DNA from 3 places in the Paenibacillus sp. VT-400 genome. Region 1 is predicted to be linked to each of the others. Evidence: riboswitches for the same ligand, from Rfam matches in the RefSeq annotation. Region 1 holds a riboswitch; each other region holds the start of a gene.

Region 1 (5,764 bases):
ATGTAATCGCACAGTCGGCTCCTGCTCGAAAATAATCTGCATGGACCTGAACAATAACATCCGGATTCTCAAGCAACACACGAGCAGACCATAGTGGATCATCGAGATCACATCCATGCTGTTCGAGTTCCGTAGCCAACGCTCCATCCAGAATCATGACTGGATGTTCACGCAGGATCTGTTCTATGGGGTTAGTCTGTTGTGCTTGCGTCATGTACTTTTCCTCTTTTCTTATTCACACGTTCTGTCAGATAATAAGCAGCGTAACATAATGCGATAAACGGAACCCCACAATACAGAGCAATTCGCTGTGTCGGGTCAAAGGCAATACCTATGCATGAAGCCAGACATAATATAAATGAAACAATTGGTACCACCGGATACAGTGGTGTGCGGTAGACCAGATCTTTGACCGCATGTCCTTTCCGGATATATTGTCTGCGGAACATGTATTGGGAAGCGCTGATGCTCATCCATACCGCAACGACAGCCAGACCTGAAATGGAAACCAGCGTAATATACACCGTACCTGGCGCAATAATACTGGACAGCAATGCCAGCGCACCACCCACCATACTAATCAGAAGTGCATTCAGCGGTACTCCGCTTTTGGTCAATTTGGCAAACCACGGAGAGATCGTTCTTTTGTCAGCCAGAGACCAGAGCATCCGTGAAGAAGCATATAGGCCTGAATTGGCAGCAGAGAGAATCGCCGTCAGAATAACAAAGTTCATAATGTCTGCTGCATAGGGTACACCCACCCGCTCCATTACCGCTACAAACGGACTTTCCAGTACACTGGCATCCGACATGGGCAGCAAGGCCGACAAGATAATAATCGTTCCGATGAAGAAAATAACCAAACGCCACAGCGTTGTATGAATAGCCTTTGGTATCGTCTTTTCCGGGTTCTCCGTCTCCCCGGCGGCAATGCCGATTAACTCGGTGCCTGAGAAGGCAAAGTTTACAGCAAGCATGGTCATCAATATCGCTGTAGCTCCATGAGGGAACCACCCGGATGCGGTAATATTCGATAGAAATGGAGCCGGTTCAGAATCCGCCATGGGAATAATACCAAACATGGCTGCGCCACCGATAATAATGAAAATTACGATAGTCACTACTTTTACAGATGAGAACCAGAACTCGGATTCCGCAAATAATTTCACCGTTAAAGCGTTGAATAGAAAGATCATCAGTGCAAAAACCGCGCTCCATATCCATACGTTCACCGATGGGAACCAGCGCTGCATCAGCAATCCGGCGGCTGTGAATTCGGAGCCAAGCGCAACAGTCCAGGTTAACCAGTATAACCAAGCCACCGTGTAACCTGTTGCCGGTCCGATATATTTGGCTGCATAACTATGAAATGCTCCCGTCTCTGGCATATGAACAGACAGTTCACCAAGACAGAGCATCACCAGATATACAACGATGGCTCCAATCAGATAGGACAGAATGGTTCCCAGTGGTCCCGCCTGCTGAATGGTGTAACCTGAGCTGAGGAATAATCCCGTTCCAATGACTCCTCCGAGAGAGAGCATGACCACATGCCGTGCCTGCATTTTCCGCTGAAAATGCCCTTTGTCGTTGTTGTTCTCCATACCTGCTGCTCCCCTACTTCTTCATCCAGAAAAAACAAAAAAGACCCACTCTGCCTAAAGAGTGCGCCGTTACTGACAAATAAAAACAAACGCTCCTATCTATCAGGCTTTCACCCGCTGGAATTAGCACAGTATCCTTCAGATCTGTTGCTGAGGTTTCTAAGGGCCAGTCCCTCCACCTCTCTGGATAAGAAAATGATTTTTTACTAATATAGCGATCTATCATGAATGTGTCAACATTTAAATAATAAATGGCACACCTCGCTATTCGGTGGAAGACCCCGGATTGGTGATGGTGGTCTTTACCTCATACGTGATCGGCACGGTGCTAAAAATTTTATCCCAATCGTCTTTGACTTTTTTCCATGTTTTAGGTTCTTTGATACGCAAGCTATCCCGAAAATCCGCAACATCTACTTTATAGGTATGCTGCAGTTTGTATAACAACTGTCGAATCTGTTGTTCGGCAAGTTCAGCAAATTCTTTTTCCAATTCACTGAGATACGCACCTTTTTCCTCTTCCTCGGGAGCACGCCAATCCTCCATCAACCAACCTTCGGATTCAGTCTTCACATGGAATGAAATATCATCGCCAACCACTTTTGGAATTATTGTTGTTTTTTTCTTCTTCATTTCATATACAACAGTGAATCCCGCTTTATTGTATGTCTTCAAGATACCTCCTTTTTCTTTAGGTCTGAGCCAGGATAGCCCTTCTAGATCCGTTTGGCTGAGTTCCCCGATGAATTTGGTTGTTTTCCCATCAAAGATACTGGCACCGGAGAACTTGTCCTCTCCATTGAAGTTCAGTACATTCTGGAGCAAAAAGCTGGAACCGGATTGCATTTGTGCATCTAATTTGGAGAGTAGAACGGGGTCCAGGATTTTATTGGACAAGTATGAATTACCGGTAATACCTGTAAGATAAAATGCTGGAATCCGGGAAGGATCATCTGAAGTCAGTACATCAACAGCGCGATGATGGCTAATCAACACCAGACAGTTAGGACGAATATCGTTATCCCGAAGTACAAAATCCAGCAGCTGGTCCAGACCATACTTTTTGGCGATATCCTTGGACACAACGATAACCTTCAGATGATGTCCGATGAGCGGATGATCTCGCCTCAGTGCAAACTGACGAAAGATTTGCAGCAAGGAATCTCCAGTAAGCTGTTCATTGGAATAGGACGTTTTACCAGAAGCAGGCGAACCGGATTGTTGGCTCTTTTGGCTGCTGGAATTACCGGGAGCAATCTGTACCGTGGCCGTCAAATTGTTCTGCTTGGAGTACGCTCCTCCCTGAGTAGCGATGTCTTTCTCAAATTCTGTCTCTTTACCGATATCGATCCCAAGACCAACGTAGACACTTAGATCCTCTATCTCCCGACTGCTCCAACATCCGGATATCGTTAAGAGAATGCATAATACAGTGGCTAAGCGTAACAACATACGGAATGTAATCATGCATGCTTGCCTCCTTTTTTGCGAATCAGACTTAACAACAGTAGTACCAGAGGTAAAATGCCAAACAAAAATACGGACACATTGCCCAGCATATCTCCTAGTGCAAAAGTATCATCCACTGTTTTGGGTATCATTGCTGTCAGATAAATGAACGGAAGCAGGCCGTACATGATGCCTTTGATTTTTTTGGAACGAAACAAATCACGAATACCCACCGAAGCGCAGTAATGTGTAATTGCTGTAGTCGAAAAGATTTGCATAATCCAGATGACCAGTAATAAGGATTCAAAACGCTCAAATATCAGACCCTGAATTTCGAAGCTTCTTACCAAATCCAGCGTTGGCCAGGTTCGAGTTTTAATGCCATCGAGCGATAAACTCCCTATAACCATCACCACCGTGATCAAGTAGATAATAGTGGATATGAGTATCCCCCAGGTCATCGCTTTATTGCTCTTCTTCGGATTTTTCATATAGGCAGTCATGATTAACATCACCTCATAGCCTGTATAAGATAATAGTGAAGGCTTCAACCCTTGGAAAACCGGCATGACCCCATCACCGAGCACGGGTCTCAGATTGCCAATTTCGAATAGCTGATTACTAAGCAAAATTTCAATCACAAATATAATAATCGTAATTGGAAGGATGATCTCAAACACGCGTACGATAACGCCAAGCCCGCCTGAAATCATATATACACCGATCCACATGAAGACCATCACAATTGCCCAGGTGGGGGTGCGTTCGAGTAGATACATCCCAGTTACTTCAGCCATAACTCTGATTTCGAATGCGGCAATAACTATGAAATACATAATCATAGACAATCCCAGTATGTAAGCAATCCAGCTGCCCGTAATCTCACGGGTGAACTGGAAGACGGTTTTCTCCGGAAATCTGCGACACAGGGTAACCAGAATTATTCCGACACCTATGATAATGAATCCAGATAGGATAATGGAAATCCAGACATCCGGTGTTCCGACAGCTTTGCTGGTCGTTCGAGGTAACGTCAATATCCCGGCACCAAGCATGTAATTGACAATAATTACAACGGCCTGTGTCGTGGTTAGCTTTCCTTGGGAGCCATTCACTTTAGTTCACCTCCAGACCTTCAGTAGATGGAATTCCATTTATTTTTTCCGATCATCATCTATCGGATTAGTCATCTTGGGACGCATTCTCATCATATTTAGCGGAGCACGGATAACAAAATCCTTCCATTCATTCATGTGATAAGGAACGGCTGGTGCAACATAAGGTACGCCAAAGCTTGAGAGTCGTGCCAGGTGTGTACACACAAGCAGAAAGAACATAACCACGCCAAACAATCCGAGTACGGCTGCGCTGAACATAGCGGCAAATCGTAGAATCCTTAGCGTTAATCCCGCACTATAGACAGGAATCGTAAAGGAAGATATGGCTGTTACCGCAACGACAATGACCAGAAATTGGCTTATTATTCCCGCTTGCACCGCTGCTTGGCCAATAATCAGACCTCCAACGATACCCATCGCTGGCGCAATCGGTTTGGGCAAGCGTATCCCGGCCTCCCTCAAGATTTCAATTGAAAGCTCCATGATGAGTACCTCAATAATTGAGGGGAATGGAACTCCGGTACGCGTTTCAATAATCGTCAATACCAGCTTGGTTGGAATAAGACCCGGATGAAACGAGATAAACGAGATATAGAGCGCAGGAGCAAGCAATGCCAGCATCGCGGCCATAAAACGTAGCACTCGCAAAAATGTTCCAGGAATCCAGCGTTCATAATAATCCTCGGGAGACTGAAGCAACATGCTAAAGGTCACCGGTACAATTAATACAAATGGCGTTCCATCCAACAAAATTGCCACTCGGCCTTCCAGAAGGGCACCCATCACCCGGTCAGGTCTTTCCGTATTCAGTACCTGCTGAAAAGGACTCAGTGTATTATCTTCGATGAGTTGTTCCACATAACCTGATTCGAGCATTGAATCCATATCCATCTCTTCAATTCGCTTGCATACTTCAGCAACGAGATCTGGATCGGCAATATCCTGAATATAGGCTATCGCCAAATCTTTTTTGATCCGTGAACCCACTTCATACTTCTTAATAAACAGGCTCTGATCACTTCCATAACGACGTAAAATGCCTGTATTATCGCTTAATTGCTCTGTAAAACCAATACGAGGCCCACGAAGCAGTCCCTCTGACAAGGGTTCATTCATACCTCTTGTTTTGATCTTATGAGCTCCAATTAATAAAGCACCTGGCAAACCATCAACCAGCAGTGCATTTTTCCCAAACAACACACCAACTGCGAGTTCTTGGAGGGACTTCGTCTCCTCAACCAGACTGACAGGAAGTAATTGATCTTGCAGATATGCCGACAGTAAGTGTGCGTTGTCTGGATGAAGGAAACCCTCCTGCTTAAGTAGAGGAACACCTTCGAACATCAACGGTGTAATCAAGTGATCATCAACTAAGTCTTGATCTACCAGGCCTTCGGTATAAATGACCGCAGCCCGTGTATTCGTTCCCCTAATAATAAATTCCCGAATATGCACGTCTGCATTGAGTCCAAAGCTTTCTTTCACACTCGTCAGATTTATGCTGTACTTTTCGGTTAATTTAATATTGGCATAGTGGCCTGTTTCGGTCCCTTCACCCTGCCCTTTGGCTGCTGGCGAGATATCCTTCGAGGA
Region 2 (5,764 bases), on a different contig from region 1:
GCTGTGTGGTTCGCTGGCGCTTGCCAAGTTGGCATTGAATAAGTAGGTCATTAAGGGATTGACGAATTTTACCATTGTGGTATGATATGGGCAACAGCATAGTACGGTTAATGAGGAAGCACCTCTCTTGCATGCATTTTGCAGGAGGGGTGTTTTTTTGTGCTGCCTGTAGGTAGCATCTCTAACTCGTATAAGCTGAATATTCAAAGGGAGGGAACGAAAATGGAAGTCATTTTCATGAACAGATTGTCCAGAATGTCAGATCAGAATGCAGAGTATGCACAGTTATGGATTGGGGAAGAGGAAGATAGTTGGCAGCTGGGATGGAGTCGCTATGAGGAAGGAGAGCGTGAGGACAGCATCTGGTATGAGGGGACTTCTTGGGAGGAGCTGCTTCATATTTACCGTCATCAGCTTGCCATACAGATGAGTGAGGGGTACCGACCGCAGTTGCAGGGGTTATTTCATGAGAATGATGATCTGAAGTCACGCAGTTATGGTGGACAGCGGCTCCATTGTTACAGTGAGTTATACGGCAATGAGCAATTATATACGGATCTGTGCACATGGCGCAGGAAGAGAGCTGTGTCTGACCGGAAGGCACCGTATTTTATTGCAACGAATCGTCTGCTGCGTTTGATCAGTGCCTTTGTTCCACAATCGCTGGATGAACTGATGCAACTGCCGGGCGTAGGAGAGAGCAAAGCGACTGAGTATGGTACGGAATGGATGGAGATTACAAACGGGTTGGAACGTTCAACGACATTCCCGCTGGACTGGGTATACACGGCGCTAAAGGAAGAAGAGTATGAGAGTTGGTTATACAAGCAGAGAGAGCAGAAGTACAAGCAGGAACTTGATAAGTTCACCACGCGTAAGCAGGTGCTTGAAGGCATGAAGGAAGGGTATACGTTAGAGGAGATTGTTAATCGATCCGGATTATCCCGGCGCGAGTTGGTTGAGCTGTTAGAGGCACTGGATCACGAAGGTTATGACACCGATTGTCTTCTTGATGTGGAGCTGGCAGTGATGCCAGAGAACGAACAAGAGGCCGTATGGAGTGCGTATGAGGAGCTGGGAGATACGTTCCTGAAGCCAGTATTACATAAGGTGTATGGAGGAGAGAAACCCGATGGAGGAAGTCTGGAGCAGGTCTATGAAAGACTGCGCATGATTCGAATCCGCTTCCGTCGGCACGCAGAGACAGAGAAGAATGTTGGTTAATAATCAGAAATGAAAAAAGACGAGGCGTTTCTCCCGGAGGAGCGCTTCGTCTTTGTTATTTCATACGAGTTCATACCCAGTCTTTCTTGCGGAAAATGAAGAACATGCTCAGGCCCAGGGTAACCATTAGGCCAATCACAACAAAATAGCTGTATTTCCAGTTAAGCTCGGGCATATTCGTAAAGTTCATACCGTATATACCGGTAATGACCGTCAGCGGCATGAAGACCGTGGTAATGGCGGTAAATACACGCATGATCTCATTCGCCCGGTTCGCAATACTGGATTGGTAGGCTTCTCGCAAGTTGCCCATCAGGTCGCGATAAGTCTCAAAGGTTTCAGATATTTTTACAGCATTCTCATAGATGTCACTGAAATACTTTTGCAGTTGATCATCGATGAGACGCAGATCTTTTTTATTCAAGGTGTTAATAACCTCTTTCTGAGGTCCAAGGACTTTTTTCAGCCACAGAATCTCACTGCGTAGCCCGATGATTTCATTCAGATGTGACTTTTTGGTGTGCATCAGAATGTCTTCCTCAAGCTTCTCGATCCGTGCTTCAATTCGGTCACCTACGGTGAAATAATTATCAACAATCAAATCAACCAGCAAATACAGCAGACGATCCGGTGTACTGATTTCCTGTTCCCAAAGGATGGGTTTCAGTGTGCGCAATTCGCTGACCTTGTGCTTGGTAACACTAATAATGAAATGTCTGCCGAGGAATAAGTTGACCGCACGTAGAAATATCTCTTCATCATCAAAACGGATGCTATTAATCACAATAAAATAATGGTTCTCATAAATTTCAATCTTCGGACGTTGTTCTTCGTCACTAAGACAGTCTTCCACAGCCAGATCATGCATCAAGAACAGCGGCTGAAGTACCGCTAAATCGTCTACGTCTGCATCAATCCAGTAAAATCCTTCCGCTGGTGGAGTCAGCGCCTGCTGAATATCGTCCACCGGAATAAATACACCGTTGTTTACCAACCGGATTTTCATCGTTAATCTACTCCTTCTGCACCCGCCAACTTGGCGGATATTATCATTATGGGCGCAAAAAGAACAAATCAGCCGGTCGGCAGCGGAGCCTGGAGATCAGGGCTGCGTTCACTATATAATCAAACGGAAGTCACGTCCCGCTGCCGGCATGCTGATGTCAATTCTCTATGCAGTTTGTCGGAATTCGGCTGCCAGTCAGGCCTCGGGTCGCCATCCATTTAATATGTCACCTCTCACATAAGGGTTTATAACACCTTGTTTAGTATACCGCTGGTACAAGGTGCTTTCAAGCGCAAAAATGTGTCTATTTCGCGCCCTGAGGCAGTGTATGACAACGGATGATGAACGGTTCCGATCTGGGAAGCAGACATCGAACTGCATCTTGACGTGAGGGCATTAATGTAATAAAGTAGACGGTGAACCATATTTAATTACAATCTAATACAGCGAAATCTTATCAAGAGTAGGTGGAGGGACTGGCCCGATGAAACCCGGCAACCGGCGGTATACCGCACGGTGCTAATTCTTGCAGCGACTAAGTGTCAGGTGGCACTGTTGTAACTGAGAGATGAGAGAGGCGCATATCTTTTTTACATATGACCTTTCTCGAAATCCGAGGAAGGTCTTTGTTATATGCCCCGACTTCTCAGCAGTGATTTTCGCTAAGGAACTTGAGGTTGTTTGTAACGTTGGATGAAAGAGCAATTCAATGTTTTTACAAGCTCAAGGCAGTCTATAACTGTATTGATGTGAAGACATCAAGCCAGGGGTGGCTGCATCTATCTATGCACAAGGAGGAGTTAGACTTACTATGCCAATCAAAATACCCGATACTCTACCAGCAAAAGAAGTACTTGAAGGAGAGAATATCTTCGTCATGGATGAAACTTCTGCATATCAGCAGGATATTCGTCCACTCCGTATCGCTATATTAAACCTGATGCCCACAAAGGAAACGACCGAAACACAATTGCTTCGTCTGGTGGGAAACACGCCTATTCAGGTGGATGTCGTTCTCGTACATCCCAAATCCCATACGTCGAAGAATACGTCTCAGGAGTATTTGGATCTGTTCTATAAAACCTTTGATGAGATTGAGCACCGCCGTTTCGATGGAATGATTATTACGGGTGCCCCGGTGGAACAAATGGATTTCGAAGACGTGAACTATTGGAATGAAATCCAGGAGATCTTCGAATGGACTAAAACCAATGTGACTTCAACCCTCCACATATGTTGGGCTTCCCAGGCAGGTTTATACCATCATTTTGACGTACCCAAGGTTGCACTTGATGAAAAGTGTTTTGGCGTTTTCCCACATACCATCAATAAACCACATGTTCCATTGTTGCGTGGATTCGATGAAGTATTCAACGTTCCACATTCCCGTCATACGGAAGTGAGACGCGAAGATATTGAAAAGAATGAGAATTTAGAGATTTTGGCTGAATCAGAGGAAGCGGGGATCTTCCTGGTTGCTACCAAAGACGGCAAACAGATTTTTGCCACAGGACATGCCGAGTATGACCCGTTCTCATTAAAGTGGGAGTATGACCGGGATGCAGCCAAAGGGTTGGATATCGCATTGCCTAGGCATTATTATCCGAATGACGACCCTTCTCGTGTGCCACCAGCTACTTGGCGCGCTCATGCCAACTTATTATTCTCTAACTGGCTCAATTACTATGTGTATCAAGAAACACCTTACGATATTGGCCCGCAAATCTAATCGAGATTACAGGAGGATGCAGCAATGGAAGACAACAACAAGTTGAAAATCGAAAGCCGCTTAGCACAAATTGGGTCCATCAATGAACCGGTAACAGGCGCCATTAACTTTCCGATCTATCAATCCACTGCGTTTCGCCACCCGAAGCTTGGACAAAGCACGGGGTTTGATTATATTCGTACCACTAATCCAACCCGTAAAGTGTTGGAAGAAGCCGCTGCAGCGCTGGAGTCCGGTGATGCAGGGTTTGCCTGTAGCTCGGGAATGGCCGCGCTGCAAACGATTTTTGCCATGTTTGGTCAAGGGGATCATCTGATTGTATCGCTGGATCTGTATGGTGGAACCTATCGTCTGCTGGAACGTATTCTGTCCCGTTTCGGCGTAACTGCTAGTTATGTGGACACGAATGACCTTGCAGCACTGGAGAAGGTTCGTCAACCGAATACAAAAGCTGTATTTATTGAGACACCAACCAATCCACTGATGATGATCACCGATGTGAAAGCCGTTGCTTCCTGGGCGAAAAGTTACAACCTGTTGACCATTGTTGACAACACGTTGTTGACTCCATTTTTCCAACGTCCGATTGAACTGGGTGCCGATATCATCATTCATAGCGCTACCAAATATCTGGGCGGACATAATGATGTGCTCGCCGGTCTAATTATTACCAAAGGTGAGGCGTTATCTGCAGAGATGGCGTTCCTGCATAATTCCATTGGAGCGGTATTATCTCCAAGTGACTCCTACCAGTTGATGAAAGGTATGAAAACGCTGGCCCTTCGCATGGAGCGTCATGAGCACAATGCACTTACTATTGCTAAATACTTGCTTGAGCACCCAGCGGTGGTTGAAGTGTATCATCCAGGTCTATCCGATCATCCGGGGTATGAGATACAGAACAAACAATCCACGGGTAACACAGGTATCTTCTCTTTCAAAGTGAAGGATGCACGTTATGTTGAACCGTTGCTACGTCATATCCAACTCATTGCTTTTGCCGAAAGTCTCGGCGGAGTCGAATCACTCATGACTTATCCGGCAGTACAGACTCATGCGGATATTCCGCTTGAAATTCGTGACGCCGTAGGTGTAGATGACCGTCTGCTCCGGTTCTCCGTAGGCATTGAACATGCAGATGATCTGATTGCAGATCTCGGCAATGCTCTGACAGCTGCACAGCAGGAAGTGGAAGGAGGCGTGCACTCATGAGGGAGTCCAACAATAAGCCCAATTCCGAGTTGAAATTTGATACCAAATTGCTCCATTTTGGCGATGAGATTGACAAAACGACCGGAGCCTCAAGTGTACCGATCTATCAAGCATCAACATTCCATCATTTTGATATCTTCAATCCGCCTCAACATGATTACAGTCGTTCGGGTAATCCGACACGTCAGGCTTTGGAAGATTACATCACATTGCTGGAGGGCGGCGCACGAGGCTTTGCCTATTCTTCGGGGATGGCTGCGATCTCAAGCGTGTTCATGATGTTCTCCGCAGGGGATCACATGATTGTAACGGAAGATGTATATGGAGGTACGTATCGTTTGCTTACTTCCATATTAAGCCGTATGCAGATCGAGACAACCTTTGTAGACATGACCAATATAGATGAAGTAAAAGCGGCACTCAAGCCAAACACCAAGGCAGTTTATATGGAAACACCGTCCAACCCTACACTGCGAATTACGGATATCGCTGCTGTAACTGACTGGTCGAAGGAACATGACCTGATCACGATTCTGGATAACACCTTTATGACACCTTACTATCAGCGTCCAATTGAGCTTGGTGTGGACATC
Region 3 (5,764 bases), on a different contig from region 1:
TTCATGTTGTAAAAGGGTATAATAAAAAGAACGCCATTTCTCTTGAAATAGGGAAATGGCGTTTGTGTGTTCGACACGTCTATGTAAGAAACGTTTCTGTACATATCCCCAATGACCTGCGGGTCATTATTTCACCAGACGTTAACATTTTGTCACAAAGCGCGACGTCAATGAACATTTTATCCGGTATAATGGATTTAGTTGTGAAATAAGTGTCAAAGTACCGAAACAAGCGGAGAATATTCTTCGCCATCTTAAACCAACAGCGGGTGAGAAAAAATTGAAACACTTAACTTTGTTTAAATGGTTAACCGTATTAACCTGTCTTGTCATGTTTCTGGCCACTTTTGGTGGAGGCATAGTAACCAAAACGGAATCTGGCCTTGGCTGCGGAACGGAATGGCCTTTATGTAACGGAAAACTCGTTCCCGCACATACTGTGGCTTCACTCATTGAATATTCCCATCGCGCTGTAAGTGCACTGGCTGGACTGTTGTCCATTGCCTCGTTTGTTGCTTTTCTGCGGTTTGGAAAATCACGCCGTGACCTGCAATTGTTTTCTTTCTTAACTCTGGTATTTGTTATCGTCCAGGGAATCATGGGGGCTTTTGCCGTTGTCTTCTCCCAATCTTCAGCAGTCATGGCACTGCATTTTGGCTTTGCATTGATTGCTTTTGCCAGTTCCCTAATGATGGCGCTGGGCATAAGGCAGGAGGCCAAAGATGGCGGATTGGAGCGCCTGAATAAATACCCTCGGGTTAGCAAAAAATTCAGAAATCTGGTCTGGTTCTCCACCATTTACACATATCTCGTGGTATACACAGGTGCATTTGTGAGTCACACGGATTCTGCCGGCGGATGTTCTGGATTTCCGCTCTGTAACGGGCAGATTATTCCTGAGCTTTCGGGTGGGGTAGCGGTTGCTTTTGCTCACCGTGCAGCAGCTGCGTCGCTCGTGATTGTTATTGCGATCCTGGGTCACTTCGCTTACCGTAATCATCCGGACAACAAGGAAATGCGTACTCTGGGTGTGGTATCCGTTGTTCTTATTCTGATGCAAGTAGTCATTGGTATTTTCATGATGGTGACAATGAACCGTCCGGAAGTATACATGTTCGTAGCTCTTGCTCATATGCTGGATATCGCCATATTGTTCGGAGTCTTAACGTATATGAGTTTCCTGGTGTACAAGCTACATCGCCCGGCTAATCGTTTCTAAGATATAGATCCATTCTTTTTCAAAGGTACTTGGGCTAAATATGAAAGTCCACCATCCAGTGATGTACATCATTGGACAGGTGGACTTTGTTTGATGTCAGAGGGATCAGGGCAACCTATGGCAAGCAGCAATTACACGGAATGAATGATGCTTCGTTTACGGTGATGAATTCTTGTTGATTTGGAAAAGAGGAGGTTAGATATGCTGCGAACGTTGTTGGGGGAAAAGCCACGTATAAACGAAGGTAAATTGAAGGCAGCGATGGACGCAATGGCGCATACGCTTGAGCTATTTCAACGACAAATGCATGTGGACCATGATCCCACGCATGACTATCGGAAACTGTATGTGTGGACTCAGGGACTCATCTCCTCACTGGATGAACTGGAGCAAAGCTGTTTCGCTGCTGCTCATTTTCGCAAAAAGGTCGTTGCAGGCTCAACGGATGATATGACGGCGACTGAAAAAGCCGAGTATGCACGTTATGTGTATTTCTACAAAGATGGCTTTATCCGCTGCTTTGCCATTCTGGATAAAGTCGGCACAGTATTAAATGAAATATTCCAGCTGAATACTTCCAATACCAAAGCACATTTTTCTTATTTTACTGTGTTAAGGCAGTTCGACTATGCAAGGGAGCATCATGATCTTGCATTGCAATTAATACAGATCAAGGACTCTTATCGTGAACCGATGAGCAAGCTGCGCAAGCGACGTAATATGGAAATTCACTACATGAACTCAGAAATGCACGATGACCTGTGGCAGTTACACCAGACCTTGCAAGGTAAAGTGAAATTGGAGGATCTGAATCAGCATGTGCAGGAAATGCGTCAGGGCGTGGATATGGTCTGTGAAACGTTAACAGCCTCTTATAGTTATATCAATAAAATATGGAAAAGAAATAATTCCCTTTGACAAATCGGAATACTTGGAATATACTGAGTTTCAATCGAATGTTACATGGATATAACTGATATTTCGGAAGTTACGTTCACATTATAAAGCATAAACTACATGAACTTATAAAATCCTACAACAACATATTTCTTATCGAGAGCGGCGGAGGGACAGGCCCGATGAAGCCCGGCAACCGATTTGTAATGACATGATACATGTATCATTCGTTATAGATGTTAGGTGCTAATTCCTACAAAATGGTGCAAGACACGATTTTGGCAGATGAGAAGGTATATTCTTTCACGTGAAGAGCCCTCTTTGTATCTGCAAAGGGCTCTTTTTTTGTACTTTAGGGGGAGTTTTCCTTTAGATCGGGTAAAGATACAAGTAGGTGGTTGGAAAGGGGCAAGTGCGATTGATTGAATTAAAAGGTTTAACGAAAACGTACGGCAAAGGAACAAAATCTACAACAGCGTTATCCGAGTTGAATTTGAGCATCCAAAAGGGCGAAATCTACGGAGTGATTGGCCATTCCGGAGCGGGCAAAAGCACATTGATTCGCTGTATTAATTTGCTGGAACGGCCTACGGAGGGTGAGGTATGGGTTGACGGAATTAACCTGACTGAACTGAGCAAAACCGAATTGCAGCAACAGAGACGCAAGATCGGAATGATTTTTCAACACTTTAATCTGTTATCTTCGGCAACGGTATATGACAATGTAGCTTTTCCACTAAAGCTTGTGAATACACCCAAGGATGCCATTGATCGAAAAGTGAAGGAAATGCTTGCACTGGTTGGTCTGGAGCACCACAGCAGCAAATATCCGGCTCAATTATCGGGTGGCCAGAAACAACGTGTAGGGATTGCGAGAGCACTTGCAAGTGATCCAAATGTACTTCTCTGTGATGAGGCTACTTCGGCACTTGATCCGCAGACAACAAATTCAATCCTGAAGTTATTACTCGACATTAATGAAAAGTACAACCTAACGATTGTGCTGATCACACATGAGATGCATGTCATTCAGAACATCTGTGACAAGGTGGCTGTCATTCATCAAGGTGGCATTGTGGAACAAGGACCTGTAACAGACGTGTTCTTGAAGCCGCAGCATGCGATTACGCGGGACTTCATGATGCGTGACCATGAAGCTGGACTTGCTCTGGAAGAGACCGCTCTGGCAAATGCAGGCGTTGAATTGCAGGCAGGTGCTGCTTCCAAACTTGTGAAGATATCCTTTCTGGGTAACAAAACGTATGAAGCGATTTTGTCTAGAACGGTACGTAAGACAGGCGTGGATTTTGCCATCCTGCAAGGTACAATCTCTACGATCAAACAGGTTCCTTATGGGCAACTGACCGTTCGGTTCGAGGGTGATTCAAATGCTATTGATCGGACGATATCAGAATTGACCGCAGAGGGACTTGATGTGGAGGTGCTTCGTTAGATGGATTTTTCAACAGTTCGCTGGGAAGAGGTTGGTAAAGCCTCCATTGAGACACTGCAAATTTTGGGTGTATCAGGCTTGTTCACCGTAATTTTTGGTTTACCGCTCGGAGTGCTGCTGTTCATGACAGCCCGATCTGCTTCGATCAAGTCACGGACGGTGTACATTATATTGTCCTTGATTGTGAATATTTTGCGCTCAGTCCCATTTATCATATTGATTGTTGCTCTTATACCGTTCACTCGTTCACTCGTCGGTACTGCTACAGGTGTGTTAGGTGTTATACCACCTTTAGTTATTTCAGCAGCTCCTTACTTTGCTCGATTGGTGGAGACGACGTTGCGAGAAGTTGATCGGGGTGTCATTGAAGCGGCACAGTCAATGGGTGCATCGACCGGACAAATTGTAAGACGGGTATTACTGCCTGAAGCGTTACCTGGTTTGGTTGCTGGTATTACCATTACCATCGTTACGCTTGTCTCTTACACGGCGATGGCGGGCATGGTTGGTGGTGGAGGTCTAGGAACGCTGGCAATCAACTATGGGTATTATCGTTATCAAAATGAAATCATGATTATATCCGTAGTATCGATGATCATTCTTGTGCAAATTCTCCAGATGGCTGGAGATCGCTTGGTTACATTTTTCACCAGGAAATAACACATAGATAACATGATGGTTATGCAATAATGCAGATGCCACATGACAAAAATGATTAGAGAAGGGGTTTTACACATGAAAAAATGGTCTTTTGCTCTACTTAGTCTTATGTTGATTGCGGTTCTCGCAGCTTGCGGAAACAACAAGGACGCCGATAGCGGCGCAGACAATTCAGCAGGTGCACCTCGTACAGTTGAATTGAAAGTTGGAGCTTCACCTACACCACATGCAGAGATTCTGGAAAGCATCAAGCCTGAACTGGAAGCACAAGGTATTCGTTTGCAAGTCGTTACGTTCAATGACTATGTACAACCCAATCAGCAACTTGCTGATAAAAAATTGGATGCGAACTTTTTCCAGCACCAGCCTTATCTGGACACAGAGAATAAAGAACGTGGATTCAACCTCGTTTCTGTAACACCTGTTCATGTTGAACCTTTTGGTGGATACTCCAAAAAGATTAAGTCTTTGGATGAATTGGCAGACGGCGCAAAAGTAGCAATTCCAAATGACCCATCCAATGGTGGACGTGCACTGTTGTTGCTCGCGAAGGAAGGTATCATTACGCTGAAAGACAACACAAATATTACATCTACGATTCAAGATATCACAGCCAATCCGAAGAACCTGGATATCATCGAGCTGGATGCAGCCATGATGCCTCGTCAATTGGATGAAGCGGATCTGGTATTTATCAACGCTAACTATGCGCTCGAAGCGAACCTGAATCCGGAGAATGATGCTTTGCTGATCGAAGATCTGCAAGGTAACCCATACGCAAACATCCTCGTTTCCCGTGAGGACAACAAGGATGCAGATGCAATCCAAAAACTGGCTGCTGCTCTGCACTCCGAAGAAGTGAAAACATTCATCAAAGAACGTTATAAAGGTGCAGTTGAACCTGCAACTGAATAATTCATGATATGTATGATATGATGTGAAGCTTTTAAGAATAAGCCGTATATCTCTTCAGAAGAGATATACGGCTTATTTTATGTTTCCTAATCTGTGCTGACGTGGCGATCAATAAGGGAAGGGTTAGGGCTTATCTTGTTTCTCCGCGTTGGAGTGATGTCCAGATTGGCGGTAATAGGATAATTCATTCTGATCAGCATACTGCTGCTCATCTGCTTCTTGCAGGTACGTTCTCTCGGAGGGAGAGAGTGTTTCTTCTTCTCCGTGTGAGCTTTTGATCTTGTATCTGATCCAACCGATTAACCCAAGGACGACAACCAGGATCAAGGCCCATCCTTTTTTGAGCAAAAGAAGAGCACTGAATTTCTGGGAAGCCGTGTACCCGATCCCGCCCATCAGAAGACTGTTGAGCCCTATGGTGGATGTTTTGTCAGTCGAAGCATTGTACTCCTCGTAGGTGTATCCTGCATTGATGCTAAGCTTATGAAGTACGGTTTCCTCAAATGCCTGACGGCTCTGTTGAAAGTTGGCCGTATCTGTAACCAGAATGGCTGTGATGTACCCTTCGCGTGTCAGGAGTTTTACATTGTAATTGACCATGGATTGCTGATCAGCATTCT

The links. Region 1 has a riboswitch for S-adenosylmethionine ahead of mmuP (S-methylmethionine permease). Riboswitches for the same ligand answer to the same signal wherever they lie in the genome.
Region 2: linked by a shared signal. The riboswitch ahead of metA (homoserine O-acetyltransferase MetA) and the one ahead of mmuP (S-methylmethionine permease) in region 1 are both predicted to bind S-adenosylmethionine.
Region 3: linked by a shared signal. The riboswitch ahead of EL84_RS08050 (methionine ABC transporter ATP-binding protein) and the one ahead of mmuP (S-methylmethionine permease) in region 1 are both predicted to bind S-adenosylmethionine.

Annotation. Positions count from the first base shown of each region.
Region 1 covers NZ_LELF01000065.1:186,255-192,018, forward strand. The annotation lists gene mmuM (homocysteine S-methyltransferase) at 1-214, opposite strand, end outside; gene mmuP (S-methylmethionine permease) at 192-1,604, opposite strand; SAM riboswitch class I at 1,697-1,798, opposite strand; gene EL84_RS10560 (Ger(x)C family spore germination protein) at 1,869-3,071, opposite strand; gene EL84_RS10565 (spore germination protein) at 3,068-4,168, opposite strand; gene EL84_RS10570 (spore germination protein) at 4,208-5,764, opposite strand, start outside.
Region 2 covers NZ_LELF01000067.1:987,343-993,106, forward strand. The annotation lists gene EL84_RS15230 (ROK family protein) at 1-46, shown strand, start outside; gene EL84_RS15235 (HRDC domain-containing protein) at 223-1,224, shown strand; gene corA (magnesium/cobalt transporter CorA) at 1,295-2,230, opposite strand; SAM riboswitch class I at 2,682-2,805, shown strand; gene metA (homoserine O-acetyltransferase MetA) at 3,042-3,959, shown strand; gene EL84_RS15250 (PLP-dependent transferase) at 3,984-5,171, shown strand; gene EL84_RS15255 (trans-sulfuration enzyme family protein) at 5,168-5,764, shown strand, end outside.
Region 3 covers NZ_LELF01000059.1:269,709-275,472, reverse strand. The annotation lists gene EL84_RS08060 (COX15/CtaA family protein) at 281-1,219, shown strand; gene EL84_RS08055 (Cthe_2314 family HEPN domain-containing protein) at 1,421-2,137, shown strand; SAM riboswitch class I at 2,267-2,408, shown strand; gene EL84_RS08050 (methionine ABC transporter ATP-binding protein) at 2,535-3,569, shown strand; gene EL84_RS08045 (methionine ABC transporter permease) at 3,570-4,229, shown strand; gene EL84_RS08040 (MetQ/NlpA family ABC transporter substrate-binding protein) at 4,305-5,144, shown strand; gene EL84_RS08035 (DUF2167 domain-containing protein) at 5,268-5,764, opposite strand, start outside.